Regions from separate parts of the Arthrobacter sp. MDT2-34-1 genome, predicted to be linked through region 3. Evidence: predicted binding sites of a transcription regulator. Region 3 holds the regulator's gene; each other region holds the start of a gene.
What was found. The regulator HrcA, encoded in region 3, represses chaperone genes, less so after heat shock. The targets are predictions, from matches to a motif close to TTNGCACTCGNNNNNNNCGAGTGCNAA.
Positions count from the first base shown of each region.

Region 1: the regulator HrcA is predicted to act here: its motif matches at 6,849-6,875, upstream of groES (co-chaperone GroES).
Region 2: the regulator HrcA is predicted to act here: its motif matches at 5,995-6,021, upstream of groL (chaperonin GroEL).

Region 1 is NZ_JBNHGO010000001.1:1,233,656-1,243,410, reverse strand. Features, by position in the region: gene AC5RVV_RS05650 (glutamate--cysteine ligase) at 1-407, opposite strand, end outside; gene AC5RVV_RS05645 (THUMP-like domain-containing protein) at 497-1,759, opposite strand; gene AC5RVV_RS05640 (hypothetical protein) at 1,915-2,109, shown strand; gene AC5RVV_RS05635 (maleylpyruvate isomerase N-terminal domain-containing protein) at 2,195-2,794, shown strand; gene AC5RVV_RS05630 (iron ABC transporter ATP-binding protein) at 2,879-3,637, opposite strand; gene AC5RVV_RS05625 (iron chelate uptake ABC transporter family permease subunit) at 3,634-4,641, opposite strand; gene AC5RVV_RS05620 (ABC transporter permease) at 4,634-5,662, opposite strand; gene AC5RVV_RS05615 (siderophore ABC transporter substrate-binding protein) at 5,715-6,665, opposite strand; gene groES (co-chaperone GroES) at 7,007-7,303, shown strand; gene groL (chaperonin GroEL) at 7,437-9,041, shown strand; gene guaB (IMP dehydrogenase) at 9,295-9,755, shown strand, end outside.
Region 2 is NZ_JBNHGO010000002.1:539,993-549,747, reverse strand. Features, by position in the region: gene AC5RVV_RS12935 (threonine/serine exporter family protein) at 1-1,518, shown strand, start outside; gene AC5RVV_RS12930 (siderophore-interacting protein) at 1,647-2,534, opposite strand; gene AC5RVV_RS12925 (uracil-DNA glycosylase) at 2,842-3,597, opposite strand; gene AC5RVV_RS12920 (DUF3263 domain-containing protein) at 3,761-4,069, shown strand; gene AC5RVV_RS12915 (LytR C-terminal domain-containing protein) at 4,130-4,765, shown strand; gene AC5RVV_RS12910 (cold-shock protein) at 4,952-5,158, shown strand; gene AC5RVV_RS12905 (TM2 domain-containing protein) at 5,255-5,788, opposite strand; gene groL (chaperonin GroEL) at 6,183-7,811, shown strand; gene AC5RVV_RS12895 (DUF4031 domain-containing protein) at 7,897-8,817, opposite strand; gene AC5RVV_RS12890 (RNase H family protein) at 8,933-9,755, shown strand, end outside.
Region 3 is NZ_JBNHGO010000001.1:428,028-437,782, forward strand. Features, by position in the region: gene ybeY (rRNA maturation RNase YbeY) at 1-221, opposite strand, end outside; gene AC5RVV_RS02005 (PhoH family protein) at 218-1,324, opposite strand; gene AC5RVV_RS02010 (GerMN domain-containing protein) at 1,603-2,604, shown strand; gene AC5RVV_RS02015 (16S rRNA (uracil(1498)-N(3))-methyltransferase) at 2,628-3,455, opposite strand; gene dnaJ (molecular chaperone DnaJ) at 3,458-4,591, opposite strand; gene hrcA (heat-inducible transcriptional repressor HrcA) at 4,665-5,678, opposite strand; gene AC5RVV_RS02030 (DUF3097 family protein) at 5,825-6,667, shown strand; gene AC5RVV_RS02035 (DUF4870 domain-containing protein) at 6,777-7,199, shown strand; gene AC5RVV_RS02040 (DUF4188 domain-containing protein) at 7,256-7,741, opposite strand; gene AC5RVV_RS02045 (TetR-like C-terminal domain-containing protein) at 7,797-8,360, shown strand; gene hemW (radical SAM family heme chaperone HemW) at 8,371-9,600, opposite strand; gene lepA (translation elongation factor 4) at 9,648-9,755, opposite strand, start outside.

The sequences.
Region 1 (9,755 bases), 810 kb from region 3:
ATCTGGTGCCCCCACCACTGGGTACGGTCGATCAGCTTGGCGTACCGTTCCTTGTCGGTGACCGGCTGCAACCGCGGCGCGGCAAACGGATGGCTGCCCGCGCAGAAAAGCTCCACCCCCATCGGGTCGGTGACGTCGCGGACGGCCGCCAGGGCGCTGCTCAGGTCCGCTTTGGCCTCGCGGACGGTGTTGCAGACGCCGGTGACCAGCTCCACGGTGTTCAGCAGCAGCTCTTGCTTCACGTGCGGGTGCTCGTCATCGTCCCGCAGCTCCGGATGCCCGGCGCGGACGGCGTCCAGCACCTGCTCGGCCACCGAGACCAGTTCGCCGGTCTGGGCATCCACCAGCGCCAGCTCCCACTCAACCCCGAGGGAGGATTGGGCGGACCGTGCGAAATCGATGTACAAACGTTGCTCCGTCTTTGGCTGGACCGGCTGCCGCCGGAGGTATGCGTCTGCTGGGGCCGCGGGGCCAGACACAGCTTGATTCTAGTGCGTCAGGGCCTGGCGCTGCGCTCGCGGCTGCGGGCGCCGGCGGCGGGAACGGGCTCGACGACGATGGCGATCCGGTCCTCGCCGACCCTCGTCAGCACCAGGGTCGCCTTGTTCGGCCCCTTGCCGGAACCGGTCAACAGGGTCTTGCGCAGCTCGTCCGGTGCAACCGACGTGCCGCGCTTCTTGATCTCCAGCGTGCCGATCCGGCTCGCCTTCACCCAGGCCTTGAGCTTCTTGACGTTGTACGGCTTGACCTCCAGCACCCGGTACGCCCGGGCGAACGGCGATGGCTGCAGCTGCGGGGCGCAGATGTAGGCGATGTGCTCATCCAGCAGGTGCCCGCCCAGCCCGCGGGCCAGGTCGGCCACCAGCCCGGCGCGGATCACGGCGCCGTCGGGCTCGTACAGGTACCCCGCCGCCGGTCCGATCGCCACGTCCTGGTTGGCCGGGTCGTAGCCGACGGCGCTGGTCAGCTCGGCGGTGCCGCCGGCTCCGGTGACTAATGCCGCCCGCCGGATGCCCGGCCGCGCCAGCCGGTTGAACCACAGCGCCGCCTCGACCACGTCGCCGTCGACGGATACCCATTGGGCCTCGCAGTTGTCGGGCAGCGCCTCATGGGGAATCCCCGGGCCGAGCTTGACCCCGACCGGCATTCCCCGGTCAGCCAGCCTCTCCACGAAGGACAGCGGCGGAGAAAACGCCTCCGGGTCGAAGATCCGGGTGGTGCCCGAGGCCGTCGTCGTCCGCCGCGCCGGGTCCAGCCACACGCCGTCGATCCCGGTGAGGTCCAGTCCCTCCGCATCGGCATTGACCACGGTCGCGGTCGGCCACGGCATCAGGTTGATGGTGGCCACCGCGGCGGTGGTCTCGTCCCGTTCCACGGCGGTGACTCTGCGGTCCAGGCTGGCCAGCGCCATGGCGTCCGCGCCGATTCCACAGCCCAGGTCCGCGACGTGCTCCACCCCGGCGGCTTGGAACCGCCGCGCGTGCAGGGCCGCGATGTTCAGCCGCGTGGCCTGTTCCAGCCCCGCCGTGGTGAACAGCATTTTCTCCGCGAACGGACCGAACTTCGCCTTGGCCTTCGCACGCAGGCGGGACTGTGTCATGGCGGCTGAGACCAGTTCGGGGGAGTGGCCGGCCTTGCGCAGTTCGGTGCCGGTGTGCAGGCTCTCCGCTTCGGAATAGGGGCCGAGCGAATTCAGCAGCTCCCAGCCTTCCGGAGTGAGAATCGGTGCAATGCTCTCGGCGTGGGTCTCGGGTGCCATGGTTTCAAGCCTAGTGCAGCGGATTCAGGCGGCCGACGCAGGCAGGCGGACCGGCCGATTCGTGCCTTAAAAGCGGCGATGGGTAGTTCTCCCCATGGCGGGATATGCTGGGACTCCGTAGGGTCGGTAAGGAAGCTTACTGTGAGGAGGCGTGCATGATGTCCACATCCATCGACGGGTACGACATTGATACAGACGCTTGCCAAGCCGAGATTGAAGCGGAACTTGGCGAGCTGATCGAAGCCGGCAACAGGGCACACCGGGGCTGGCAGGCCCTCTGGGATGACGTCGCCGCAGGCGTCGCTGCACCTGCCCCGGGCTGGAAGCCGGAGCTGCGGCGCCTCGCCTGAACGACTCCTGCAATCATTCCCGGCCGGACCGGTTAGGACGAAGGGGACGCTGGTCGCGGCCGCCTGCCGGCCGTAGCATGGGCGCATGATCGAATCGGCGGCAACGTTCCTGTCCGCGGGCCGGTACTTCCGCGAGGTGCTGGCAAACGTGCCGCCGACCGCATGGAACGCACCCGGGCTGGACGATTGGAGCGTCCGGACGCTCGCCGGACATACCAGCCGGGCGCTGTCCACGGTGCTGACCTACCTGGGGCGCCCCGCCAAGACTGTCCAGGTGGAATCGGCCGCGGACTATTACCTGGCCACCGGACTGGCCAATGATCCCGGCGTCACCGAACGGGCCGTGGCAGCCGGCAAGGAGTTGGGCCCGCACCCGGTGGACATGGTGGACCGGCTGCTGGCCCAGCTGGAAAACACGCTGCCGCTGACCGAGGACCGGGTCATCGAGACGGCCGCCGGCGGGATGCGCTTCAGCGACTACCTGCCCACCCGGATCTTCGAACTTGCGGTGCACACGCTCGACCTGTCCCGGGCCTGCGGCCTGGTGGCGGAGCTGCCGCGCGGCGTGGAGCTGGAAGCCGGGCGGCTGGCCATGGAGATTGCCGCCGAACGCGGCGACGGGGCGCAGGTGCTGCTGGCCCTGACCGGGCGAACCATGCTGCCCGGCGATTTTTCCGTGGTCTGACGCCGTGTCGCCCTGCCGACCCTGCCGGCCTCGCCGGCCGGGCCCTCCGGGGCCCCGTGGCGGCAACAACTCCGCCGTCCGGCCTCAGGCGAAGTAGACGCCGATCCTGTTGCCCTCGATCTCCTCGATGCGGATGTCGATGTCGTACACGTCGCGCAGCACGTCCGGCTGCATGATCTGCGCCGGCGGGCCCTGGTGCACCAGGCGGCCGGAGCGCATGGCGATGATCGAGTCCGAGTAGCAGGACGCGAAGTTGATGTCGTGGATGACCAGCACCACGGTCTTGCCCAGCTCATCGGTCAGCCGGCGCAGCAGCCGCATCATCTCCACCGAGTGCTTCATGTCCAGGTTGTTCAGCGGTTCGTCCAGCAGCAGGTAATCGGTGTCCTGGGCCAGCACCATGGCGATGAACGCCCGCTGCCGCTGGCCGCCGGAGAGTTCGTCCACGAACTTGTCCGCCATCGACGTCAGGTCCAGGTACGCCAGCGCCTGCTCGATCTGGACGAGGTCGGCCGGCCCCGGCCGGCCGTTGTTGTGCGGGAAACGGCCGAAGCCCACCAGATCCCGTACGGTCAGGCGGACGGTCAGCTGGTTGTCCTGGCGCAGGATGGCCATCTTGCGGGCCAGTTCCTTGCCCGCGGTCTTGCCGACGTCGAGCCCGTCGATGGTCACCGCCCCGGCGTCCATGGGCAGCAGCCGGGAGACCATGGACAGCAGCGTGGACTTGCCGGCGCCGTTCGGCCCGATGATCGAGGTGATGCCGCCGTCCTTGATGTAGCAGCTGACGTCGTCCACCACGGTCTGCGTGCCGTAGGTCTTGGAGACTCCGGAGACGTGGATCATTTGATGGAGCCTTTCAGCAGCAGGGCGATGAACAGGATGCCGCCGGCGAATTCAATGACGATGCTCAGCGCGGTATCGAAACTGAACACCTGCTCGAGGACCAGCTGGCCGCCGACCAGGGCGATGGCGCCCAGCAGCACGGCGATGGGCAGCACGTACACGTGCCGGAAGTGCGAGCACAGCAGGTAGGCCAGGCTGGCCACCAGCAGGCCAAAGAACGTGATCGGTCCCACCAGTGCGGTGGATACGGCCACCAGGATGGCGCAGAGCATCAGGACGGTGGTGACGGCCCGCCGGTGGTCAACGCCCAGGTTCAGCGCCGTGTCCCGGCCCAGCGCCAGCACGTCCAACTGCCGGCGCATCCGCCAGACCGGGACGGTGGCCGCGGCCACGGCCAGCGCGGACACGGCCAGCAGCACGCCGTCCACGTTGTTGAAGCTGGCGAAGAAAAGGTCCTGCAGGATGATGAATTCGCTCGGGTCGATCAGCCGCTGCAGCAGCGAGGAGATGCCGCGGAACATGGTCCCGAACACGATGCCCACCAGCAGCATCAGGTGCAGGCTCTTGCCGCCGCCGGTGAACAGCCAGCGGTAGATCAGGAAGGAGAAGCCCACCATCAGCATCACTTCGATCACGAAGCGCACCGGCGCGCCCAGGCTCAGCAGCGCCTGCCCGCCGATCGCGAAGGTCAGCCCGGTCTGGATCAGCATGTAGAGGGCATCGAAGCCCATGATCGACGGAGTCAAAATCCGGTTGGCGGTCACCGTCTGGAACAACACCGTGGACACGCCCACGGCGTACGCCACCAGCAGCATCGAACCGACTTTGATGGCACGCCGGGGCAGGATGTAGCCGAGGTTGCCGCGCAGGTCGATGGTCATGAACACCGCCACGAGGGCGGCCGTCAGCAGGCCCAGCAGGATGATCCAGGTCCGCGGCCGGACCGTGGTGAGGGTGCGGCGCTTGCGCTGCGTCAGGGCGGCGGGAAGTACCGAATCAGCCATTCTTGCGGGTCCTCAGCAGCAGGTAGAGGAAGACGGCGCTGCCGACGGCGGAGACGATCACGCCCACCGGGATTTCGTAGGGGTAGCGGATGGTGCGGCCGATGATGTCGCACAGCAGCACAAAGCCCGCACCGAAGACCGCAACCCAGGGAACCGCGCGGCGGGCGCTGTCGCCGAACGCCAGCGACACCAGGTTGGGCACCACCAGCCCCAGGAACGGAATGGCGCCGATGTTGACCACCACCACGGCGCTGATCAGCGAGACGATGACCAGCCCGAGCGTCAGGATCCGGCCGTAGTGCAGGCCCAGATTGGTGGAAAATTCCTGCCCCATGCCGGCCATCGTGAAGCGGTCCGCGCACAGGTAGCCGATCACCGCGAGCAGCGCGACAATCCAGAGGAGCTCGTAGCGGCCGCGGAGCACACCGGAGAAGTCGCCGATCATCCAGCTGTTCAGCGTCTGCAGCAGGTCAAAGCGGTAGGCAAAGAACGTGGTCACCGCGGCGATGACGCCGCCCAGCATGATGCCCACCAGCGGCACGATGAGCGTGTTGCGCAGCGGGATCCGGCGCAGCACCAGCAGGAACAGGCCGGTCCCGGCGGCCGCGAACACGGTCGCCACGGACATCTTGGCCAACAGGGTGGCACCGGGGATCGCCACCGTGACCACCAGGATGCCCAGCGAGGCAGACTCCACGGTGCCCACGGTGGACGGCTCCACGAATTTGTTCCGCGCCATCAGCTGCATGATCAGCCCGGCAATCCCCAGCGCCGCGCCGGCCAGGATGACCGACAGGGTGCGCGGCAGCCGGCTGATCCAGAAAATGTCCCAGGCCTTCTGGTCGCCGGCCAGCAGGGCAGGCAGCGACACGTCGCTGACGCCCACAAACATGCTGGCAATGGCCAGGACGACGACGGCGGTGGCCGCCCAGGCGAGCTGGGACCCGGATCCGCGGGCGCGGGAGCGTCCCGCCGCGGCTGCTGCCGCCGGGGCCGGACTGGAAATCGTGGAGGAAGCCATGGGTCGGGCCACCGCGCAGGCCGCCGGCGGAACACCGGCGGCCGTACGGGTGCTACTTCGTGACGGCTGCCTGGACGGCGCTGATCATGGCGTCCGTATTATTCAGGCCGTAGCCCACTAGGTACCAGGAGGCCGAGTCCAGATAGGTGATGCTGTCGTTCTTGGCGGCGCTGGTGCCGTTGACCAGGTCGTTGTCCAGGACGGCCGCAGCGGCTTCCCCGGATTCGCCGACGGCGGAGTCGCGGTCGATCACGAACAGGTGGTCCGGGTTGGCCTCGGCGACGAATTCGTGCGAAATGGCCTCGCCGTGCGGGCCCTCGGACTTCACATCGGCGGCGGTCTGCACGCCCAGGACATCGTGCACGATGCCGAAGCGGGACCCTGAGCCGTAGGCCGTCATCTCGCCGCCGCTCGTCATCAGCACCAAACCGGTGCCGGCGTCGGCAGCTGCGGCCTTGGTGTCCTCGATCCGGGTGTCGATGGCCGCCAGCTTTTCTTCGACTTCGGCTTCCTTGCCGAAGATCTCGCCGAGGGTCGCGGAGACTTCCTTGAAGCTCTCGATCGGAGCGGCGGTGTCCACGCTCAGGTCGATGGTCGGGGCGATTTTGCTCAGCTCCCCGTAGGCCTCGGCGGTGCGGCCCGAGATGATGATCAGGTCGGGTGCGCCTTCGCTGATGGCCTCGAAGTCGGGTTCCTTCATGGAGCCGATCTTGGTGTATTCGTCGCCGGCGTACTGCGCCAGCGATTCGGGGAACACGGCCGCCTCCGGGACGCCGTCGACCTCGACGCCGAGGGCGGTGAGGCTGTCCAGCACCCCGAGATCGAAGGTGTAGACCGTCTCCGGGTTCACCGGCACGTCGGTGGTGCCGGAGGCGTGCTCAACGCTGATCGTCTCGGCACCGGTGCCTGCCGCGGCGTCGGTCTGCTGGCCGCAGGCGCTCAGGGCGAGCATGGAAACGGCTGCGGTCATGGCCACCAGGCCGGACTTCAGGGGCTTTTTCACTGACTCTCCATTGTTCGTCAACGCCGTCCCGGGCGGGTACCGGCATTAGGCAACATAAACGTTTGCTATTTGCGCGCAGCTTGAAAGCTACCGGGTTAGGTTAGCCTTACGCAACTTGGCCGGTTGACGGAGGCGCCGATCTTCGTCACATAGGCGGCGGCGCGGAAACCGGAGGGCCCGCCGCTGGCACTCGCCTTGACCGAGTGCTAATCCTTCTCATAGAGTCGCAGTTAGCACTCACCCCGTGTGGGTGCTAACAAGGAACCGCCTGCCGGCACCGCGACGACGGCAGACATCTCCTTGGCCAACCTATTCGTAGCGCATGAAAAGGAGAGAGCCGAGTGTCGGTCTCCATTAAGCCTCTTGAGGATCGTATTGTTGTCCAGCCGCTCGAAGCAGAGCAGACCACGGCCTCCGGCCTGGTCATTCCGGACACCGCCAAGGAAAAGCCGCAGGAAGGCAAAGTTGTCGCGATCGGCCCCGGCCGCGTCGATGACAATGGCAACCGGGTTCCCGTTGACGTAGCCGAGGGTGACGTCGTCATCTACTCGAAGTACGGCGGAACCGAGGTCAAGGTCGGCGGGGAAGAGTACCTGGTGCTCTCCGCCCGCGACGTGCTGGCCATCGTCACCAAGTAAGGCCCATCAGCTGAGTCCGGCGGCTCGGGCGCGCGCAGTCGACGCCCGCAGCCGGAATCACGGACAACCGAAATGCCCCGGCTGCCTCCTCTAGCAGCGCAGCCGGGGCATTTTGCGTGAAAGGAACAAATTCATGGCAAAGCAGTTGGAGTTCAACGACGCCGCCCGCAAGGCGCTGGAAGCCGGCGTCGACAAGCTCGCCAATACCGTCCGGGTCACCCTCGGCCCGCGTGGCCGCAACGTGGTCCTGGACAAGAAGTGGGGCGCCCCCACCATCACCAACGACGGCGTGACCATCGCCCGCGAGGTGGAACTCGACGATCCGTACGAGAACCTCGGCGCGCAGTTGGCCAAGGAAGTCGCCACCAAGACCAACGATGTTGCCGGTGACGGCACCACCACCGCTACCGTCCTGGCCCAGGCGCTGGTGAAGGAAGGCCTCCGCAACGTGGCCGCCGGCGCCGCCCCCGGCGCCCTCAAGCACGGCATCGAGGTAGCGGTCGAGGCCGTTGCCGCCCGCCTGCTGGAGAACGCCCGCGAGGTCGAAGGCAGGGTCGCCGAGGTCGCCACCATCTCCGCCCAGAGCCCGGAGGTCGGCAAACTGCTGGCCGAAGCGTTCGACAAGGTGGGCAAGGACGGCGTCATCACCATCGAAGAGGGCTCCAGCATGGAGACCGAACTGGTGCTCACCGAGGGCATGCAGTTCGACAAGGGCCTGCTGTCGCAGTACTTCGTCACCGACCAGGAGCGCCAGGAGGCAGTCCTCGAGGACGCGCTGATCCTGATCTCCCAGGGCAAGATCTCCACGGTGCAGGAGTTCCTGCCGCTGCTGGAAAAGGTGCTGCAGGCCAACAAGCCGCTGTTCATCATCGCCGAAGACATCGACGGCGAGGCCCTGTCCACCCTGGTGGTCAACAAGATCCGCGGCACCCTCAACGTTGCCGCCGTAAAGGCGCCGGGCTTTGGCGACCGCCGCAAGGCCATGCTGCAGGACATCGCGGTGCTCACCGGCGCCCAGGTCGTGTCCGCGGACCTCGGCCTGAAGCTGGACCAGGTGGGTCTCGAGGTGCTGGGCACGGCACGCCGCATCACCGTCACCAAGGACAACACCACCATTGTTGACGGCGCCGGCTCCGAGGCCGACGTGGCCGACCGCGTGTCCCAGTTGCAGGCGGAGGTGCTGCGCACCGATTCCGATTGGGACCGTGAGAAGCTCCAGGAGCGGCTGGCCAAGCTGTCCGGCGGCATCGGCGTGATCAAGGTCGGCGCTGCCACCGAGGTCGAAATGAAGGAGAAGAAGCACCGGATCGAGGACGCTGTGTCCTCCACCCGCGCTGCCCTGGAAGAAGGCATCGTGGCCGGTGGCGGCACCGCCCTGGTGCACGCCGCCCAGGCTCTGGACACCGACCCGAACGTGCTGGCGCTCGAGGGCGACGCAGCCACCGCCGTCGGCCTGGTCCGCCGCGCGCTGGCCCAGCCGCTGCGCTGGATCGCCGAAAACGCCGGCCACGAGGGCATGGTCGTCGTCTCCAAGGTGGGCGACATGGAGCTCAATAACGGCTTCAACGCCGCTACCGGCGAATACGAGGACCTCGTCGCCGCGGGCATCATCGACCCGGTGAAGGTGACCCGCTCGGCCCTGCGCAACGCGGCCTCGATCGCGGCACTGGTGCTGACCACCGAAACCCTGGTCGTCGAGAAGCCGGCCGAAGAGGACGGGCACAACCACCAGCACTAGCGCACGCCGCCGGCTGTTGGTCGGGCTTCGCCCGTCCGGAGGGGATCCTGCCCGTGCAGGGTCCCCTCCGTCGTCGTGGGGTCCGGGGTGGTGAAAGCCCCGGAGCCGGGCGCGCACGTTAGCTCCGCCACATCGGTTGCCGCGGGAAATAGTGGGCAGGGCGGAATCGTTTTAGGATGTAACCAACCCCGGAACCCGATCCCCGCTGTCGGTGACCGGCGGCCGCCACCGGTATCGCTCGAAAGGCCCTGCAGTGTCCGAAGAATTCAATCCGTTCGCTTTCGAGGGTCTGACCTACGACGACGTGCTCCTGCTGCCAGGCCCGACGGATGTGATTCCGTCCGAGGCCGATACCAGCTCCCGCCTGACCCGCCGCATCACGGTCCAGACCCCGCTCCTCTCCGCCGCCATGGATACCGTGACGGAATCGCGGATGGCCATCGCCATGGCGCGCCAGGGCGGCCTGGGCGTCATCCACCGCAACCTGTCCATCCAGGACCAGGCCGAGCACGTGGACCGGGTCAAGCGCAGCGAGTCCGGCATGATCACCAACCCGGTGACCATCGCCCCGGACGCCACGCTGGCCGAACTGGACGAACTTTGCTACAACTACCGCGTGTCCGGACTGCCCGTGGTGGACTCCGAGGGCAAGCTGGTGGGCATCTGCACCAACCGCGACACCCGTTTCGTGCCCCGCGCCGACTATCCCACCAC
Region 2 (9,755 bases), on a different contig from region 3:
GGGCCCCAGAGCACCCACCCTCCGGTGCCGCGTCCGACGGACCGGCCGGTAGCCAAGCAGGTCAAGCCCGTTCCCAGCGGCACCGCGCCGCTGCCCGCCTCCGCGGCAGCCTCGCGCTCGAACGCGGCGGCCCGCCGGATGCTGCGCAAGCTCGTGCAGGGCGAGGCGCCGCCCACCGCGCCGATGAGCATCGTCGAGAGGCTGGCCGGCAGCCCCTACGCGAACCCGATGATCCAGACGGCCGGGGTCGATGCCTCCGCCCGCATCACGCTGGACTTTGCCCTGGACGTGGCGGAAACCATGTTCCGCTACGGGGCCGGCGCGCTGGAGGTGGAAACCAGCATCATCGCCGTGACCGCGGCCTTCGGGCTCAGCGACATCGACGTGGACATCACCAACCAGTCCGTGGTGATCAACTACGCCAAACCGGACACGATTCCCATTACCGTGATGCGGGTGGTGCGGTCCTGGACCAACAACTACGCCGGCCTGTCCCTGGTGCACGAACTGGTCACCGACATCGTCAACGGCGGGGTGGGGCGCAGCGAGGCGAAGGAACGGCTGCAGGAGATTACCTCGCGCCCCAAGCCCTTCGCCCGGTGGATGGCCATCGCGGCCGGCGGCGTGTTCTCCGGCTTCATCATTGCCTTCCTCGGCGGCAGCGTCTTCGCGGCCCTGGTGGGCGGCATCTCCACCGTGCTGATGGGTTTGGTCGGGCGGAAGCTGAGCAAATGGCGGATGCCGGACTTCTTCATCACCGGCATCGGCGCCTGCCTGGCCACCGTCATGGCGCTGCTGTTCTGGACGCTGCACGTGCCGATGAGCCCGTCGCTGGTGATCGCCGGCGGCATCCTGTTCCTCCTGCCGACCGGTCGGCTGGTCTCCGCCACCCAGGATGCGATCAACGGCTTCCCGGTCACCGCGTCGGGGCGTTATCTCTCGGCCTTCTTTACCTTCGCTGCGATTGCCGCCGGCGTCGCCGTGGGGCTGGTGGGCGGCTCGATGCTCGGCGTCAGCCTGCCCGAAGTCTTTGTGGAGGGCCAAGGCCAGTACCCCTACGTGGTGCGGGCGCTGCTGCTCGTCGTGTCAACCATTGCCCTCAGCATGACCGAGCAGACCAAGCTGAACATGCTGCTGCCCACGGCCGCCGTCGGGCTGGTCGGGCTGTTGATCTACGATCTCGCGGTGTGGGCGGGGATCGGCGACCGGATCGGCCCCGCCGTCGGGGCGGTGGTGATCGGGTTCCTCGGGCGCATCGTGGGCCTGCGGATGGGCTCGCCGCAGCTGGTGGTGGCGGTGCCGGCCGTGCTGTTCCTGCTGCCCGGGCTGTCCGTGTTCCGGTCGATCTTCGAGCTGACCGTCAACTCGGAGGCGCCGTTCAACGGCATCCTGGGGCTGTTCGGTGCGCTGACGGTGATCCTGGCCATCGCCGGCGGTACCGTGCTCGGCGACAACCTGGCCCGGCCGTTCACCAAGGGGCTGGGCTCGAACGAAAACCGGCGGGCCCGGCGCCGCTAAGGACGCAGGATCCACCGGGTGCGGGATGGGTTGCCCTGCACCGGGGGCCGGGGTGGGCGTCGGGGATGGGCGCCCGGTGGGCGCCGTCCGCCGGTGGATCGTTGCAGAAAGCCCCCGGCGATCCCGGCTCAGGCCGGGTAGTTCTCCGGGAAGATCTGGCCCGCCGGCGTGCGCTTCTCCGCCTGGAAGGCGTCTTCGGCCCGGCCGTAGGCCCAGTAACCCGAGATGGAGACCTGGTCGCGGGACAACCCGTGGTCCTTGAACAGGACATCGCGCAGGGACTTCACCTCGTCGCGCTCGCCGTGGACGAATGCATCCACGCGGCCGTCGGGCCAGTCCAGGCCGGCTATGGCGTCGCGCAGCAGGGTAGCGGTCCCGGGCGTTTGGCCGCGCCGGAACAGCCAGTGGATTTCCAGGTTGGCCGGAGCGCCCAGCTCCTGCACGTCCGCCTCGGAATCCACTTCCAGGAAGGCATGGCCGCGCGCGTCCGGAGCCAGTGCCTCAATGGCGGCGGCAACTGCCGGCAGCGCCGCGTCGTCGCCGGCCAAAAGGTACCAGTCGGCGTCGGGATCGGGCCGGTACGCGCCACCGGGGCCGTTGAACATCATCCAGTCGCCCGGCTTGGTCTGCGCGGCCCAGGGTCCGGCGAGGCCTTCGTCGCCGTGGACCACAAAGTCGACCACGACCTCGCGGGTGTCGCGGTCCAGCCGGCGCACGGTGTAGGTGCGGGTGACGGGCAGCTTGTCGGCCGGAAGGGTTTCCTTCAGCTCCGCGACGTTGACCGGGAGTTCCACATCGAGCGCGGGGTCCAGGAAGATGATCTTGATGTACTGGTCGGTGGCGTCCTTGGCGGCAAACCGTTCGGCGAACGAATCGAACGCCTCGCCGCCGGCGTAGACCCGGACCATGTGCTGTGAAATCCACTCGGTGCGCGTCACCTGGAGATTCGTCTGCACCCGCGGCGGCCGAGCGCTCCGTCCCGCACGGGCCGGGGCTGCTGCCGGTTGTGTCTGCATCCTGCACTACTCCTGACGAAGGGAAACTGCTACTGAGGAGAACCTAATCCACCGGTCGGGTAATCCCAATTTGCGGATGTTAAAGGTCACACGCGCGCCCAGGAACGCACGGACCCCCACCGCGAACCCCTTGGCCTCAGCGGTCCGGGCAAGGTCCCGGCTGTCCACGTTTGGCCGAAACTGTCCATGTCTTGGAAACCGTTAAGGCCTTGACCTGCGGCGACGCCGGAGCCGCGCGCAAAACATGGACAAAACGTTCCGGCGTCTGCCAGTCGGCCGTCCACGTCGCCCGGCTGCACGACGCGGCTCAGCGCAGCTCCCAGTGCACCGGTTCGGCGCCCTGGGCGGCCAGCAAGTCGTTAACCCGGCTGAAGGGCCGCGACCCAAAGAATCCGCGGGAGGCCGACAGGGGGCTGGGGTGCACCGTCTCGATCCGCGGCACCTGCTCCAGTACCGGAGCCAACTGCTGGGCTTCGCGGCCCCAGAGCAGTGCCACCAGCGGGCCGCCGCGCTGAGCCAGCGCCCGGACCGCGAGTTCGGTGACCTGCTCCCACCCCTTGTTGCGGTGGGACCCGGCCTTGCCCGCCTCCACAGTCAGCGCGCGGTTGAGCATCAGCACGCCCTGGTCGCTCCAGGCGCTCAGGTCTCCGTGCTGGGGCGGCCGGATGCCCAGATCCATCTGCAGTTCCCGGTAGATGTTGGCCAGGCTGCGCGGCAGCGGACGCACGTGCCGTTCGACGGCGAAGGCCAGTCCGATCGAGTGTCCCGGCGTGGGATAGGGGTCCTGGCCGACGATCAGGACCTTGACCTTGGACAGCGGCCGCTGGAATGCCCGCAACACGTTTGCCGGCGCGGGCAGCAAGGTCTTTCCGGCGGCGCGCTCGCCGTCAAGGTAGGAAGCCAGGTCCCAGAGCAGGGGTTCGGCGGGAGCGAGCACCTCGGCCCATTCGGGATGAATCACGGCGGAGAGCTCCCGGGGGGAGGCAAACGGGTACGGGGCGCCAAGGTCCGCGGCAGGCGGGTGGGCTGGCAGCGGAAAGAGGGCACCGTCGTCGTAGTTCACAGTTCCATCTTTGCGGAAACCACCCGCCGGCCGGCAATCAGGTGGGGCGGCGCTCGCCGGGCCGCAACCGGCCCGGGGCGGTGAATGACACGCCTGTGATTCGCCTTTATCATGGGGGAGGTATTGATTGCTGTCAGCAAGTACTAGGAAGCGCAGGTGTGTTGTGGCGGGTTCGGCCGAGGCCAGTGCCTTTTCACTCGAGGCCGAGGTTGACGACGCCAGCCCGCTGAGCGAACGCGACCAGCGCATGCTGGCCCTGGAGCGGCAGTGGTGGAAGTACGCCGGAGCCAAGGAGCAGGCCATCCGCGAACTGTTCGACATGTCCGCCACGCACTACTACCAGATCCTGAATGCGTTGATCGACACCGAGGATGCGTTGGCGCACGATCCGATGCTGGTGAAGAGATTGCGTAGACTACGTACGTCCCGCCAGCGCGCGCGCACTGCTCGCCGGCTGGGCACCGACGCCTAGATCCGGGACGGCCTGGTAGGCCGGTTTCCGTTTCGCCACCACAAGGATGCACTGAAAGCGATGAGCAAGTACCCCCGGGATGAGTTCGACCAGGTCCCTGAAACTTCAGACCGCCACGGTGTGCACCGCGCACGGATGGCGACGCCGAAGTCCAACGGCCTGGGCCTGATCGTCCTGGCCGCGGTACTGGCGCTGGCAGTTGGCGCCCTGTCGTTCTTCGTGCTTCCGCTGCTGGGAGGCGGAGGATCTTCGACCACGGCCGCCGGCCAGGCCGCCCCCGCTGCCAGCGTTTCGCCCACGCCAACGGCGCAGGAAACCGAAACCGCCGAGCCGGAAGCGACCGCCACCGCGAAGCCGACCGAGGAGGCAACGGAAGAGCCCACCGAGGAGCCGACCGAGGAACCCACGGAAGAGGCCGCGGCGGTCAACAAGCAGGACCCGGTGATGATCCTCAACGGCACCGGCGTGACCGGGCTGGCCGGAACCGTGTCGCAGCGGGTGCAGGCGGACGGCTGGTCGATCGCGGTCGTGGACAACTGGGGCGGTGCCCCGCTCGCCGGCTCGGTGATCTTCTACAACCCGGGCCAGGAAGCCAACGCGCGGGCCCTTGGACAATTACTGGGCATCAGTGCGATGCAGGAAAACGGCAACGTCTCGCAGTACGTCACCGTCGCGCTGGGGCCCGGCTACCAGTAAGGCATTTTCCTCGCGCGCCGTAGCCCCGTTACCCATGCAGGGCGGCCTCCAAGCGGAATTTCGGTTACGCCTCAATAACATTTAGGTGTGCGGTAGCTCACTTCACCCCGCTGCGCGGTTAAGGTGAAACCATCCTGCCGCTGAACCGTACACGGCAGGCTGGAACTACTGAGTATGGAGAACGCTATGGCGCTGGGAACCGTCAAATGGTTCAACGCGGAAAAGGGCTACGGCTTCATCACCGTGGACGAAGAAAATTCCGATGTTTTTGTCCACTGGTCCGCTATTCAAATGGATGGTTACCGTTCCCTCGATGAGGGGCAGCGCGTAGAGTTCCAGATCGGCCAGGGCCAGAAGGGCCCGCAGGCGGAAGAAGTTCGGGTCGCCCCGTAGCAGACCCAGAACGACGACGGCGGCGGAGGCTGGGGTGCCTCCGCCGCCGGTTTCGTCGCGCCGGTTTCTCGCGCCGGTTTCGTCGCGCCGGTCGGGCTACTCCTTGAGCGGGATCCCGCGGGCGTCGCGCTTGAACGGCTCTGCCCCGACCAGGATCATGATGCCCTCGACGAACCCCCAGACGGCGCCGAAACCAAACGTCAGGAACGTGACGACAATCTGCACCACGCCGATGGCGACGTGGCCCAGATAGAACCGGTGGACGCCCAGGCCGCCCAGCAGGATGCCGAGCAGCCCGCCGATCAGCCGGGACTTCTGTTCCGGATAGTAGTAGCCCGGGGGAGCCCCGTAGTACTGCTGCTGCCCGTATGGCTGGCCCGGCTGGCCCGGCTGGCCGGGCTGCGCGTATGGCTGTCCCGGGGCGCCGTACGGTTGCTGGCCGAAGGGCTGCTGGCCCGGGGCCGGCTGCTGTTGCCCCGGAGCCCCGTAACCCGGCTGGCCGGGCTGCGGGTATTGCTGTCCCGTTGCGCCGTACGGCGGCTGTCCGCCGAGCGGCCTCGTCGGGTTGGTGCCCGGTGCCAGCGGCTCGGTGGGGTTGCTGGTGTTCTTCTCGTCCGGTGATTCAGACATGGTTCTCCGACCTGTGCCCGGTGCCGGGCCGATTGTTCGCGTGCGCTGTCTTGCCTGCCAATCTACGCGGGAGGGGCCTGTCGTTTCCATGGGGGTCCACCCTGATTGTTGGCCCGGGGGTGCTCAGGGGGATCTCGGCCGGAGAAGCGCGTCATCCGGCAGGCCCAACAGCTTGCACTCGACACCTGCGAGTGCTAATTATTGAGTTAGCACTCTCGCGGGCTGACTGCTAAGAAAGCCTGTAGGGAGTGAAACCCGCCACCTCGGTGAGGTGAGCGGCGCGGCGTACCGAATCCGCCGTCGTCGTGAGCCGTCCGTCGCGGGCACCGCAGGTGGCCAGCAGCCGTCAAAAGCTGCGTCCAGTGTCTATTGTCCAGAAGGGACGTAAGCCGCTATGGCAAAGATCATTGCATTTGACGAAGAGGCCCGCCGCGGCCTCGAGCGCGGACTCAACACCCTCGCTGACGCCGTTAAGGTAACCCTCGGCCCGCGTGGCCGCAACGTCGTGCTCGAAAAGAAGTGGGGCGCCCCCACGATCACCAACGATGGTGTTTCCATCGCCAAGGAGATCGAGCTGGACGACCCGTACGAGAAGATCGGCGCCGAGCTGGTCAAGGAAGTCGCCAAGAAGACCGACGACGTCGCCGGTGACGGCACCACCACCGCCACCGTCCTGGCCCAGGCCCTGGTCAAGGAAGGCCTGCGCAACGTTGCTGCCGGCGCCGACCCGCTGAGCCTGAAGCGCGGCATCGAGAAGGCTGTTGACGCCGTCACCACCGAGCTCATCGCTTCCGCCAAGGAAATCGAGACCAAGGAACAGATCGCCGCTACCGCGTCGATCTCCGCCGGAGATCCGCAGATCGGCGAGCTGATCGCCGAGGCCTTGGACAAGGTGGGCAAGGAAGGCGTCGTCACGGTCGAGGAGTCCAACACCTTCGGCCTGGAGCTTGAGCTCACCGAAGGCATGCGCTTCGACAAGGGCTACCTGTCCGCATACTTCGTCACCGACGCAGAGCGCCAGGAGACGGTCCTCGAGGATCCGTACATCCTGATCGTCAACTCCAAGATCTCCAACGTGAAGGACCTGGTTGGCATCCTGGAGAAGGTCATGCAGTCGGGCAAGCCGCTGCTGATCATCGCCGAGGACGTCGAGGCCGAGGCCCTGGCCACCCTGATCGTGAACAAGATGCGCGGCACCTTCAAGTCCGTGGCCGTCAAGGCTCCGGGCTTCGGTGACCGCCGCAAGGCCATGCTGGCCGACATCGCCATCCTGACCGGCGGCCAGGTCATCGCCGAAGAGGTCGGCCTCAAGCTGGAGAACGCCACCCTGGACCTGCTGGGCCAGGCCCGCAAGGTGGTTGTCACCAAGGACGAGACCACCATTGTCGAAGGTGCCGGCGAAGCCGACGCCATCGCCGGGCGCGTCAACCAGATCCGTGCCGAGATCGAGAACTCCGATTCCGACTACGACCGCGAGAAGCTGCAGGAGCGCCTGGCCAAGCTGGCCGGCGGCGTTGCAGTCATCAAGGCCGGTGCCGCAACCGAGGTCGAGCTCAAGGAGCGCAAGCACCGCATCGAGGACGCTGTCCGCAACGCGAAGGCTGCCGTTGAGGAAGGCATCGTCGCCGGTGGCGGCGTGGCCCTGATCCAGGCCGGCGCCAAGGCGTTCGCCAACCTCAACCTCGAAGGCGACGAAGCAACCGGCGCCAACATCGTCAAGGTTGCCATCGACGCTCCGCTGAAGCAGATCGCACTCAACGCCGGCTTGGAGCCGGGCGTCGTGGCCGACAAGGTCCGCGGCCTGGCCGACGGCCACGGCCTGAACGCCGCCACCGGTGTCTACGAGGACCTGCTGGCTGCCGGCGTGAACGATCCGGTCAAGGTGACCCGCTCTGCCCTGCAGAACGCGGCCTCCATCGCCGGCCTGTTCCTGACCACCGAAGCCGTTGTCGCCGACAAGCCGGAGAAGGCCGCTCCGGCCATGCCGGGCGGCGACGAGATGGGCGGCATGGGCGGCTTCTAAGCTTCCCCGCCACCACCTCGGCTTGACAGCAGGCCACGGTTCAGCGAGGCGCGGTTCCCGTCACGGGAGCCGCGCCTCGCGGCCTTTAACCCCTTTCCGGAGCGAGCCAGTCGGGCCTCTCGTGCCAGGCTTCCAGCTCGGCGGCGAGGTTGTGCCGGGCACGCTCCAGCCACTTCTCCCGGGCGGACGGGGTCCGGTAGAGCGGATCCAGCGCCAACAGACCACGGACGACGGCGGTGCGCCCGGCGGCGAAGTCGGCGTCGGGCACGTGCGCATAGTCTTTGCGGACGTCCCGGACATAGCTGCGGTACTCCGCCGGCGTTCCGCCGAGGACGGACAGGTCGGCGTCGCACAGCAGGGCACCGGTCCGATCCTGCGGGCCGGGCGAATGGGTGGCCGTGAGCAGGACCAGCCGGACCACTTCGGCCGTCTCCTCGCCGCTGCAGCCCGCGGCCGGCAGGCAGGCAGCCGCGAGATCAGCCGATTCCTGTTCGTCGACGCCGGGCCGGCCGTTGTAGACGGCGTCGTGGAACCAGGCCGCCAACCATACTGCCCGCGGCCGGGGAACGGACCCGGCCGGGGCAGTGAGCTGTTCCAGCGCCTCCAGGACAGCCAGCAGGTGGCCGGGGCCGTGGTAGTGGCGGTGCGGTTCTCCCCAACGGTCCAGCAGGTCGCGGCCGAGGTTCTCCTGCCCGGGCAGCAGCTCGTTCCACCGGCGGAGCAGCACCCTGCGCAGCCTCTCCGGGCGCTGACGGGCCGGTACCCGCAACCCGCTCGCCTGCAACCGGCGGGTCAGGTCACCGGCGCTGACTTCGACGGCACCCAGCCTGACCAGCTCGGCGTAGCGGCTGGCCGGCACATCGTAGTGGTCCCGGTCGAAGGCCCGCTCGCGGATCTCGGCTGCCGCGGCGAAGCGGTGCAGCTCGGCCAGCGACGTGTCGGAGACCAGATGGGAAAAGCGGGTGCCGTGCGCGGGCCAGAGCGGAGGATCGATGAGTATTGCCACGTGCCCAGCCTAGGGCCAAGAATGTCTGCCCCGCGCCCGCCCTAGGGCCAGGAATGTAGGCCACGTGCCCCGCGCACGGACAGGAACGGTGGCCGGATCTGAAAAGATGGAGATCATGACTATCACTGCTGCCGCCGATGGCTCCGCGCTCGGCAACCCCGGACCCGCTGGCTGGGCCTGGTACATCGACGACACCGCGTGGGCTGCCGGGGGCTGGCCACACGGCACCAACAACCAGGGCGAGCTGATGGCTGTGCTGGACCTGTTCCGGGCCACTGCGCACCTGCCGCAGGAACACCTGCGCGTGTTGTGTGACAGCCAGTACGTGATCAACTGCGTGACCAAGTGGATGCCGGGTTGGAAGCGGCGGGGCTGGAAGAAGGCCGACGGCAAGCCGGTGCTGAACGTCGACCTGCTCAAAGACATCGACGCCGCGATCAAGGGCCGCAGCTACGAGTTCGAGTGGGTGAAGGGCCACGCCGGACACAGGCTGAACGAAGCCGCCGACGAACGCGCCCGAGCGGTGGCCCTGGCCTTCCAGAACGGCACCGGCGCACCGGCCGGCCCGGGCTTTCCCGGTGGACCGGGAACCTCCGGCAGCGCCGTCATCGGATCTGCGCGGGCTGCCGCCGCCCGCCCGGGAACCACCCCGGCTGCCGCCGCCCGCCCGGGAACCACCCCGGCTGCCGCCGCCCGCCCGGGAAACACCCCGGCTGCCCGGCCGGCGGCCGCAGTCGTGCCGGAACCCGATCTTTTTTCCGAGTTGGAAGACTTCGCCGACCCGGCCGCTGTCGGGGACGCCGCGGAAGAGCTGGTGGTGCGGCTCGAGAAGGAGCTGCTCAACCCCGTCGTCCGGGCAGACTACGGGCGCTTGGCCGTGCTGCTGCACCCCGACTTCGCCGAGATTGGCGAAGCAGGCCGGATGTGGACGCGGGACG
Region 3 (9,755 bases):
CCGGGACGCAGTTCGTCCATCGGGAAGGACAGCACGTCGGTGGCGCCCGGCTCGTCCATCCACTCGATGTGCAGCCGCTCCATCGCTTCGGTGTCGACCATGATGATGGACAGTTCCGCCTCCGGATGGACGTAGAGCGAGTCCAGCACGAACCGTGCCAGCCGCACCAGCTCTTCCTCGTTGGCGGCGACGGCCGATTCGTTGTTGACCTCGATGCTCATGCTCGATCCTCCGGGCCGGCTTCCGCGTCCGTCTTCCGCCTGGCCGCGGGTGCGCGGCGCGGTCCCCGGCCGCCGTCTGAGCGGCGCGACTCGTCCCGGCCGCCCTCGCCGCGGCGGGACTCGTCCCAGCGGCTGTACGCCGTCACGATGTCGCTGACCAGCCGGTGGCGGACCACGTCGGTGGCGTCCAGCCGGGAGAAGCGGACGTCCTCTACGCCGTCGAGTATTTCGCTGACGATCTTCAGGCCCGAGCTGGTGCCGCCGGGCAGGTCGATCTGCGTCACGTCCCCGGTCACGACCATCTTGGAACCGAAGCCCAGCCGGGTGAGGAACATCTTCATCTGTTCCGGGGTCGTGTTCTGCGCCTCGTCCAGGATGATGAACGCGTCGTTGAGCGTGCGCCCGCGCATGTAGGCCAGCGGCGCCACCTCAATGGTGCCCGCGGCCATCAGGCGCGGAATCGATTCCGGGTCCATCATGTCGTGCAGGGCGTCGTAGAGCGGGCGCAGGTACGGGTCGATCTTGTCGCTGAGCGTGCCGGGCAGGAAGCCCAGCCGCTCCCCCGCCTCGACCGCGGGACGGGTCAGGATGATGCGGTTGACCTCTTTGTGCTGCAGGGCCTGGACCGCCTTGGCCATCGCCAGGTAGGTCTTGCCGGTGCCCGCGGGGCCGATGCCGAACACCACGGTGTGGTTGTCGATGGCTTCGACGTAATTCTTCTGGTTCAGGGTCTTGGGCCGGATGTTGCGGCCGCGCGAGGAGAGGATGTTCAGCGTCAGGACTTCGGCCGGCCGCTGCACCGACTGTTCCCCGAGCATGCGCAGCAGCTGGGCGACCACCTGCGCGGTGATCCTCGTATCCTTCGCTGCCAGGGCGCGGATCTCTTCCACCACGTTGAGTGTGAGCTGCACCGCGTCGGCGGGGCCGGTGATGGAAAGTTCGTTGCCGCGTACATGCAGGTCCACATCGCTGAACTCCGACTCGATGACCCGCAGCACCTCGTCGTGGGCGCCGAGCGCCCTGACCATGTGTTCCGACGAATCGAAATGGACGGAACGGCTGCTTGATCCCAGCGGATCGACATCCAGGCGTGATTGGGACATAGTCCGGCCGATGTGGCCTTTCATCGCTCCTTCGGTGGGCGCTTGCTGGCGGTAACCGGAAATGGATCCGGTCCCGACGGTACAAGTCCATGCTACGGCACGAGCCGCCGCACAGTCCTCTGCGGGCCCGAAAAACGCCTTGGTATCGATCCTGCATCAATCCTGCATCAGTCCGGTTGAGCGCCGGTTAAAGCAGCCATCAGCCCCCCTCCCGTATGCCAAGCTAGTGAGGCAGGAAAGGCGGCAGCAGCCCTTTTCGGCCCACAAAAACCCGGTCATTGCCAACGTCAGAAGGGATCGAAAGCATCACCAGCAACCAGCTCCGGCAGCCTGCAGGCTCGGTCCCAACACGCCGCTTCGGTGCGTGGTTGGCCCTGGTCACTGCCTCATCGCTGGTGCTGCTCGGATGCTCGCCGCAGGCCGCCGGCGGTGGCGGCGCCGGACAGACCTCCATGCCCAATCCCACCGACCCCGCTTCGGCCAGCAGCCCCCTGGTCTCCAGCGTGCCGGTCGAGACCCTGCGCTCCTCGGAGCTCTCCCCCGTCTATTGGCTGGGCACCAACGCCGGGAACGTGTTCCTGTACCGCGAATACCGCCAGGCGGAGAACCTGGGTGATCCCATTACGACGGCGGTGGCCGCGCTGACGCGGCTGCAGCCCCTCGATCCGGACTACTTCAATCCGCTCAGCCCGGCGAGCAAGGTGGGCGCCTCCATCACCAACGGGTCGGTCATCACGCTGGACATTTCCTCGGACGCGTTCAGCCGCCGGGTGGATGCCGGCATCGCCGAACGGGCCGTGCAGCAACTGGTCTTCACGGCCACGGCTGCGGCGGCGAACGCCGGGCTGAGCACGTCGGACGATCCGCTGGAAGTGGTCATCCTGGTGGACGGGCATCACGGTTACGAAGCCTTTGGCCATGTGCCGCTGGGCCAGCCGATGGGCCGGAACAGCAGCCTAGCGGCCCCGGTATGGATCATTGATCCGGCCGACGGTGCCACCGCCGCCGGACGCGTGGAGGTGTTCGGCCGTGGCGTCGCGTACGAATCGGAACTGAGCTGGCAAATTTTCCGCCTGGCCGGCTCCGACGACACGTCCGAAGGCGACCTGGTCAAGGACGGCACGGCCCTCGTTGATGCCGACAACGGGCAGATCGGCGAGTTCCGGTTCAGCCAGAAGCTGGATCCGGGCACTTACCGGCTGTACGTGTTCCAAAAGGATCAGGACGGGCGAACCGACGAACGGCAGAATGCGGACAGCAAGGTCTTCACCATCACCTAGGCCGGTGCTGCTGACCGACGTGGTCAGCGCCAGCGGCCCAGCAACTCGCTGAGCAAGGTCAAGGCGGCGGGTCCGGCCGTGGAGGACCGCAGGACGTGCGGCCCCAGCCTCACGGCCACCGCCCCGGCGTCGAGCATCGCCTCCACTTCGGCCTGGCTCATCCCGCCTTCGGGGCCCACGATCATCAGCACGCGCCCCGCGCCGCCGGTACGGGCTCCGGGCGGGGCAGCGCCGCCGTCGTTTCCGCCGCGCTCCCCGGCGGAGGAGCCGGCACGCAACCCGGCCCCCTCCACGGCGTCGGCCACGCTGCCTGCGGCGTCCTCGTGCAGCAGCAGCGAGAGCCGGCTGTCCCGGACCAGGGCACAGAGCCCGGCCCGTTCCACCAGCGGCTCCACCTCCGGAACGCGGGCACGCCGCGACTGCTTGGCGGCCGCCCGGACCGCCAGCTGCCATTTCGCCGCGCCCTTGGCCGCCTTATCCGCCTTCCAGCGCACGATGCTGCGTTCGGCCTGCCACGGCACTACCGCATCGACGCCCAGTTCGGTGGCCGCCTCGATGGCAAGTTCGTCGCGGTTTCCCTTGGCCAGCGCCTGCACCAGCACCAACTCCGGGTCGGGCCGCGGCTCCTGCAGGATCCGGAGCGCGCGGACGGTGAGCTGGCCTGAGGCGCCGGCAACGGCCTCCCCTACTAGCCGCCGGCCCCGCCCGTCGGCCAGATCGACGGCTTCACCCGGTTCGATCCGCTTAACCGTGACGGCGTGCCGCGCCTCGTCCCCGGCCAGGGTGAAGCTGTCGCCCGGAGCGACGTCGTCGAGCTCGCCCGGAGCGGTGAAGAACAGGTGGTTGGTCACGCCTAGAGGTTACCGAGCCGGTCCCGCAGGCGGGCGAAGACGCCCGTGCCGGAGGACGCCAGCTTGCCCTCGGTGTATTCCTCGCCGCGGGCCCTGGCCAGCCGGCGCAGCAGGTCCTCCTGCTCCGCATCCAGCTTGCTCGGGGTCTCCACATGCACATGCACCTGCAGGTCGCCGCGACCGTAGCCGCGCAGGTGGGTCACGCCCAGGCCGCGCAGGGTGAGGGTCTCGCCCGCCTGCGTGCCGGGCTTGATGCTGACTTCCTGTTCGCCGTCGAAGGTGTCCAGCGTGAGGTCGGTGCCCAGCGCGGCGGCGGTCATCGGCACCGAGAGCGTGACGTGCAGGTCGTCGCCCTCGCGGATGAAATTCTTGTCCGGGTTCACGCGGATTTCCACATACAGGTCGCCCTGCGGGCCGCCGGCGGGGCCTGCTTCGCCCTGGCCGGCCAGCTGGATCCGCGTTCCGGTCCCGACGCCCGCCGGGAGCTTGATGGTTAGCGAACGCCGGCTGCGGACGCGGCCCTCACCGTTGCACTCGTTGCAGGGGTCGGGAATGACCGTGCCGAAGCCCTGGCAGCTGCCGCACGCGGCAGTGGTCATGACCTGGCCCAGGATGGACCGCACCGCACGCTGGACCTGGCCGGAACCGCCGCAAATGTCGCAGGTGCGCGGGCTGGTGCCGGGGCGGCAGCAACTGCCGTCGCAGGTGGGGCAGACGACGGCGGTGTCCACTTCGATCTTCTTGTTGACGCCGAAGACCGCGTCCTTGAGGTCGATCCGCACGTTTATCAGGGCGTCCTGGCCGCGGCGGGTCCGGGAGGCCGGACCGGCGCCGCCCGCTCCGGCCCCGCCGAAGAAGCTTTCGAAGATGTCCTGGAAGGCGAACCCGGACCCGGAGAAGCCGCCGCCGAAGCCGGTATCGTTGCCGTTCTCGTTGCCGGTGGTGTCGTAGATGCGCCGCTTCTGCGGGTCGGACAGCACCTCGTACGCGTGGCTGACCTGCTTGAACTGTTCGGCTGCCTCCGGGCCGGGGTTAACATCCGGATGCAGCTTGCGGGCCAGCTTGCGGTAGGCCTTCTTGATTTCCTCGGTGGAGGCGTCCTGGCTGACACCGAGGGCGTCGTAGTGGTTACTCACCTTGTAGTACTTCACTTCCTGGGGATCGGTTCACCGGCGCCGACGGCCGGTGCGGACACTGCGCGGCGTGTGGCTAGCCGGCGAGGATCCGTGACAAATAACGTGCGACGGCGCGCACCGCGGCCATGGTGGTGGGATAGTCCATCCGGGTGGGGCCGAGGATGCCGACCTTGGCCGTCGCGCCCGGGCCGTACCCGGTGGCCACCACGGAGGTTTCGGCCAGCGAACCGTAGGGGTTTTCGCTGCCGATGCTCACCGACATGCCACGCGCGTCCTGATGCAGTTCGGAGAGCAACTGCAGCAGCACCACCTGTTCTTCAAGAGCCTCGAGGATGGGACCGATGCTCAGCTGGAAGTCGACCGTGGAACGGGCCAGGTTGGCCGTGCCGGCCATCAGGATCCGCTCCTCGTTCGTGGCCGCGGCAAGCTGCGAAAGCTGCGACGCCAGGGCCTCGGCCGTGCCCGTCGGCCCCGCCTGCGGCGGCACCGGGGAGTTCTTCAGCAGCCCCGGCACTGCCGCCAGCGGCTTCCCGGACAGCACCGACAGGAATGCTGCGCGCAGCGTGGCCAGGGCATCCTCGGTGACGTCCGCCGGAAGCGCCGCGACATGCTGCTCCACCTTGCCGTTGTCCGCGATCAGCACGACCAGGGCCCTTTTGGGAGCCAGCAGGATGAACTCGATGTGCCGCACCTTGGCAGCACCCAGCTGGGGATACTGGATGACGGCCACCTGGTTGGTCAACTGGGACAGCAGCCGCACGGTGCGTTCCATGACATCGTCAAGGTCGTCGGCGCCTTCCAGCAGTTTCTGGATGGCGCGGCGCTCGGGGGCAGAGAGCGGCTTGACATCCGAAATCCGGTCCACGAACAGGCGGTAGCCCTTGTCCGTGGGAATCCGGCCGGCGCTGGTGTGCGGGGCGACGATCAGCCCCTCTTCCTCCAGCGCCGCCATGTCGTTGCGGATCGTGGCTGACGATACGCCCAGGCTGTGCCGGTCGACCAGTGCCTTGGAGCCCACCGGCTCACGCGAGTGCACATAGTCTTCGACAATGGCGCGGAGCACTTCCAGCCTCCGGACCTCGCTCACTGCACTCCTCCTGTCTCCAACTCGTCTGCGGACAGACCGTTAGCACTCAACACGTCCAAGTGCTAAGTCTAATACGTCGCCGCCGTTGTTAGCATTGTCGGGCGGCCGTGCCGTGAGGACGACAACCAGCAGAGGACTTAAAGTTTATGAGCAGCTACGGCTGGGGCCCCCAGGATCTCACCGCCCCCAAGGCCCGGGCACTGCGCGAAATCGGCGCCGAACCGGGACTGGTGCTCGAGGACGCACAGAGCGGGTGGGTCGGCGCCGTCGTTCGGGTGGAGAAGTCCGGCGGTGTGCATCTGGTGTCGCTGGAAGACCGCCGGGGCAAGGTCCGCTCGTTTCCGCTGGGTTTCGGCTTCCTGTTCGAGGGCGAGCCGGTGAAGGTGGTGCCGGCGGCGCCCGCGGCGAAGGCTCCCGTCCGGCAACGGACGGCCTCCGGTTCCGTCAAGGTCGAGGGACAGCGGGCCAGGGTCGCGCGGGCCAGCCGGATCTGGGTCGAAGGCAAGCATGACGCCGAACTCGTGGAGAAGGTCTGGGGAGACGACCTCCGGGTAGAGGGGATCGTGGTCGAACCCCTGCATGGCGTGGACGATTTGGCAGCGGCCGTGGCGGACTTCTCCCCCGGCCCGCAGCGCAGGCTCGGCATCCTGGTGGACCACCTGGTCCCCAACTCCAAGGAGTGGCGGATAGCCGAGGCCGCCATGGCCGTGCCCGCGGCGGCGGGCAACGTACTGATTGTGGGCCACCCCTATGTCGACGTGTGGCAGGCCATCAAACCGGCGGTCATCGGCCGGTCCGCGTGGCCGGTGGTTCCGCGCGGCACCGATTGGAAGACCGGCATCCTCGCCGGCCTCGGCTGGCCGCACCGGACCCAGATAGACATCGCCGACGGCTGGAAGAGGCTGCTGGGCAGTGTTAACACCTATGCCGACCTGGAGCCCAGTCTCTTGGGCCGGGTGGAAGAAGTCATCGATTTCCTGACGGTTTGAGCCGGTTCCGTCCGGCACCCCCGCCCGCGGAATGCACCGGGAGACGGGCTGGAACAGCTAGGCTAGGAACAGAAGTGAGCCGTCAGAAGATTTTCCGAAGGTAGGTCCAGTGTCCGAGAACTCTGCTCGTCAGCAGCAGCCGGAGCGCAAGTCCGCTCCGCGCCAGCAGTACCAGAGCGCGTCGGCGTCCGCTTTGCCCCTGACCCCTTCGGAGGACCGGCAATGGGCCACCATGGCGCACTTCGGCGGCATCCTGGGCTGCTTCCCGTCGCTGGCGATCTACCTGATCTTCAAGGACCGGGGTCCCTTTACCGCCCAGGAGTCCAAAGAGGCCCTGAACTTCACGGTTCCGCCCACGGCGGTGGCCATCATCGCGAACCTGCTGATCGTCATCCCGGCGGTCAGCGGGCTCTTTGCCGTCATCGCGGCCGCCATCTGGGTCTTCCTCACGGTCTATTCCGTCATTGCCGGCGTCAAGTGCAACCGCGGCGTTCCCTACCGGTACGCCTACAACCTGCGCCTGTTCCGGTAGCTCTGACATCCGGCCCGCACAGCCGCTCCGGTAGACCTGCCGGCCCTGCCGCCCTCCTACCCTGCCTGCCGCGAGAACCGCTGGCGGGCGGTGTTCATCCCCGCCGCGATCGGCACGTGGGCGGTCGCCGCGGCCAGGCCGAAGCGCGGCATGTCGCTGTAGACACTCTCCCGGCCCCCCGGCACCGTCTCGTACGTTTCGTGCCACACACCGACGTCCCCGCTGCCGGCCGATTCGCGCATGAACCGCCGCCAGGGTTCCAGGTGCGGTGCCGAGCGGTCGGAGGCAAACCGCTGCAGATGTTCCGGGCTCTTCCAGTAGCTGAGCATGACCGTGGTGCGCCCGAACCACTGGTGGAAGCCCAGCAGGCCGGCCTCCGGCGATGCCGCCAGGTGCGCCAGCATCGCCGGCATCGCCGACGCGGTGCGGGCCACCTTGCCGATCTTCCACCAGCGGTTGGCCCGCATCCCGATGAGGAAGACCGTAACCCGTTCGCCGCCCGGATCGGCTGTGAACCGCCCTGTGTGTACGTGTTCCGACATGAGCCGATTCCTTTCGTAACAGTGTTACAGAACAGTGTTATGCAATACTGGGCTCATGGCAAGACCCATAGTCCACGATGATTCGCTGCGGCGGACGCTGCTCGACACTGCCGCGGCCCTGATTGCCCGCGACGGCGCCCCCGGCGTGTCGCTCCGGGCGATCGCGGCGGCGGCCGGGACGTCGACGACGGCGGTGTACTCGCTCTTCGGCGGGAAGGCGGAGTTGCTCACCGCCATCCTCGACGACGGTTTCGCCTCCTTCGCGGCCTCCCAGCAGCGCGCCGCTCCCGACGGACTGGAGTCGCTGGGCAAGGCTTACCGGGCGTGGGCCCTGGAGCATCCGGTCCTGTACGGCCTCATGTTCGGCGGCTCACTGGCCAGCCAGGTGCCGTGCCAGCCGACGCCCGGCGCCGCGGAACCGGCGATCGCGCCGCTGTTTGCCGCCGTCGCCGCCGCCCTGCCCGGGGCATCGGACGACGACGTCGCGTCCATGGTGGGCGTGGTGTGGGGCCAGGTCCACGGGCTCGTCTCGCTGGAGCTGGCGGGCGCGCCGGCTGCCGGGTGGAGCTGGGACTCCGCCTACGAGGCGGCCCTGCACCGGATCGGCCGGTCGCTTTAGGCCGGCGCGGTCAGTCCTCGAGCAACCGCCGCACCACGGCGTCGGCCAGCAGCCGGCCCTTGAGGGTGAGCCGGATGGTCCCGGCGAAGGCCGCGGCGGGGTCGACCAGGGCGTCGGCGATCAGCCCGGCCACGGCCTTCCGGCCGTTGGGGCCCAGGTCCCGGGTCTGCAGCCCGTCGATGATGCGGGTCTGCAGCATCACGTGTTCCAACTGGCGGGTGCCGGTGTCCAGCGTCTCGCGGCCGGCTGCCGGAGATACCCCCGTGGCCAGCCGCTGGGCGTAGGCCGCGGGGTGCTTCACGTTCCACCACCGGACGCCGCCCACGTGCGAGTGTGCGCCCGGGCCGGCTCCCCACCAGTCGTCCCCGCGCCAGTAGGCCAGGTTGTGCCGGCAGCGGTCCTCGGGAGTGCGGGCCCAGTTGCTGACCTCGTACCAGCCGAACCCGGCCGCGCCGAGCCGCGCGTCTGCGATCTCATACTTGGCGGCGTGGTCGTCGTCGTCGATTCCGGGCACCTCGCCGCGGCGGATCTGCGCCGCGAGCTTGGTCCCGTCCTCGACGATCAGGGCATAGGCGGAGATATGGTCCGGCGCGCAGGCGATCGCGGAGTCGAGGCTGGCTTCCCAGTCCGCGATGGACTCCCCCGGCGTGCCGTAGATCAGGTCCAGGCTGACGTTCAGCCCGGCGTCGCGGGCCCACTGCACCGCCTGCGGCACCCGTTCCGGGTTATGAGTACGGTCGAGGACCTTCAGCACATGCGGCACGGCCGACTGCATGCCGAAGGACACGCGGGTGAAACCTGCGTCGGCCAGGATCTTCAGCGACTCCGGCGTGACCGAGTCCGGGTTGGCTTCCGTGGTGACCTCGGCGCCCGGCTCCAAACCCCACAGGTCCGCGGCCTGGCGAAGCATCGACGCCAGGTCAGTCGCCGGCAACAGGGTCGGTGTGCCGCCGCCAAAAAACACCGTGGCCAGCGGGCGGTCGGGCAGGCCGGAACCGCGCAGCACCCGCGCCGCCAGATCCAGCTCCGTGTTCAGGGTGCCCGAGTACTCATCCTGCGACGCGCCGGAACCCAGTTCCTTGGCGGTGTAGGTGTTGAAATCGCAGTAGCCGCAGCGCACCCGGCAGAACGGGATGTGCACGTACAGGCAGAACGCGCGGTCCTCCGCGCCTGCCGCTGCCTGAGCGGGCAGCAGGCCGTCGGCCGGCGCCGGGTCCCCCACGGGAAGGACGCTAGGCACTGAGGCGCACCTCCGCCGTCGTCGTTGTGGTCACAAGCACTGCAGAGCTACTTCTTTGCCTTGTCCTTGGAGTCATCCGATGACAGCGCGGCGATGAAGGCCTCCTGCGGGACCTCCACTCGGCCGACCATCTTCATCCGCTTCTTGCCTTCCTT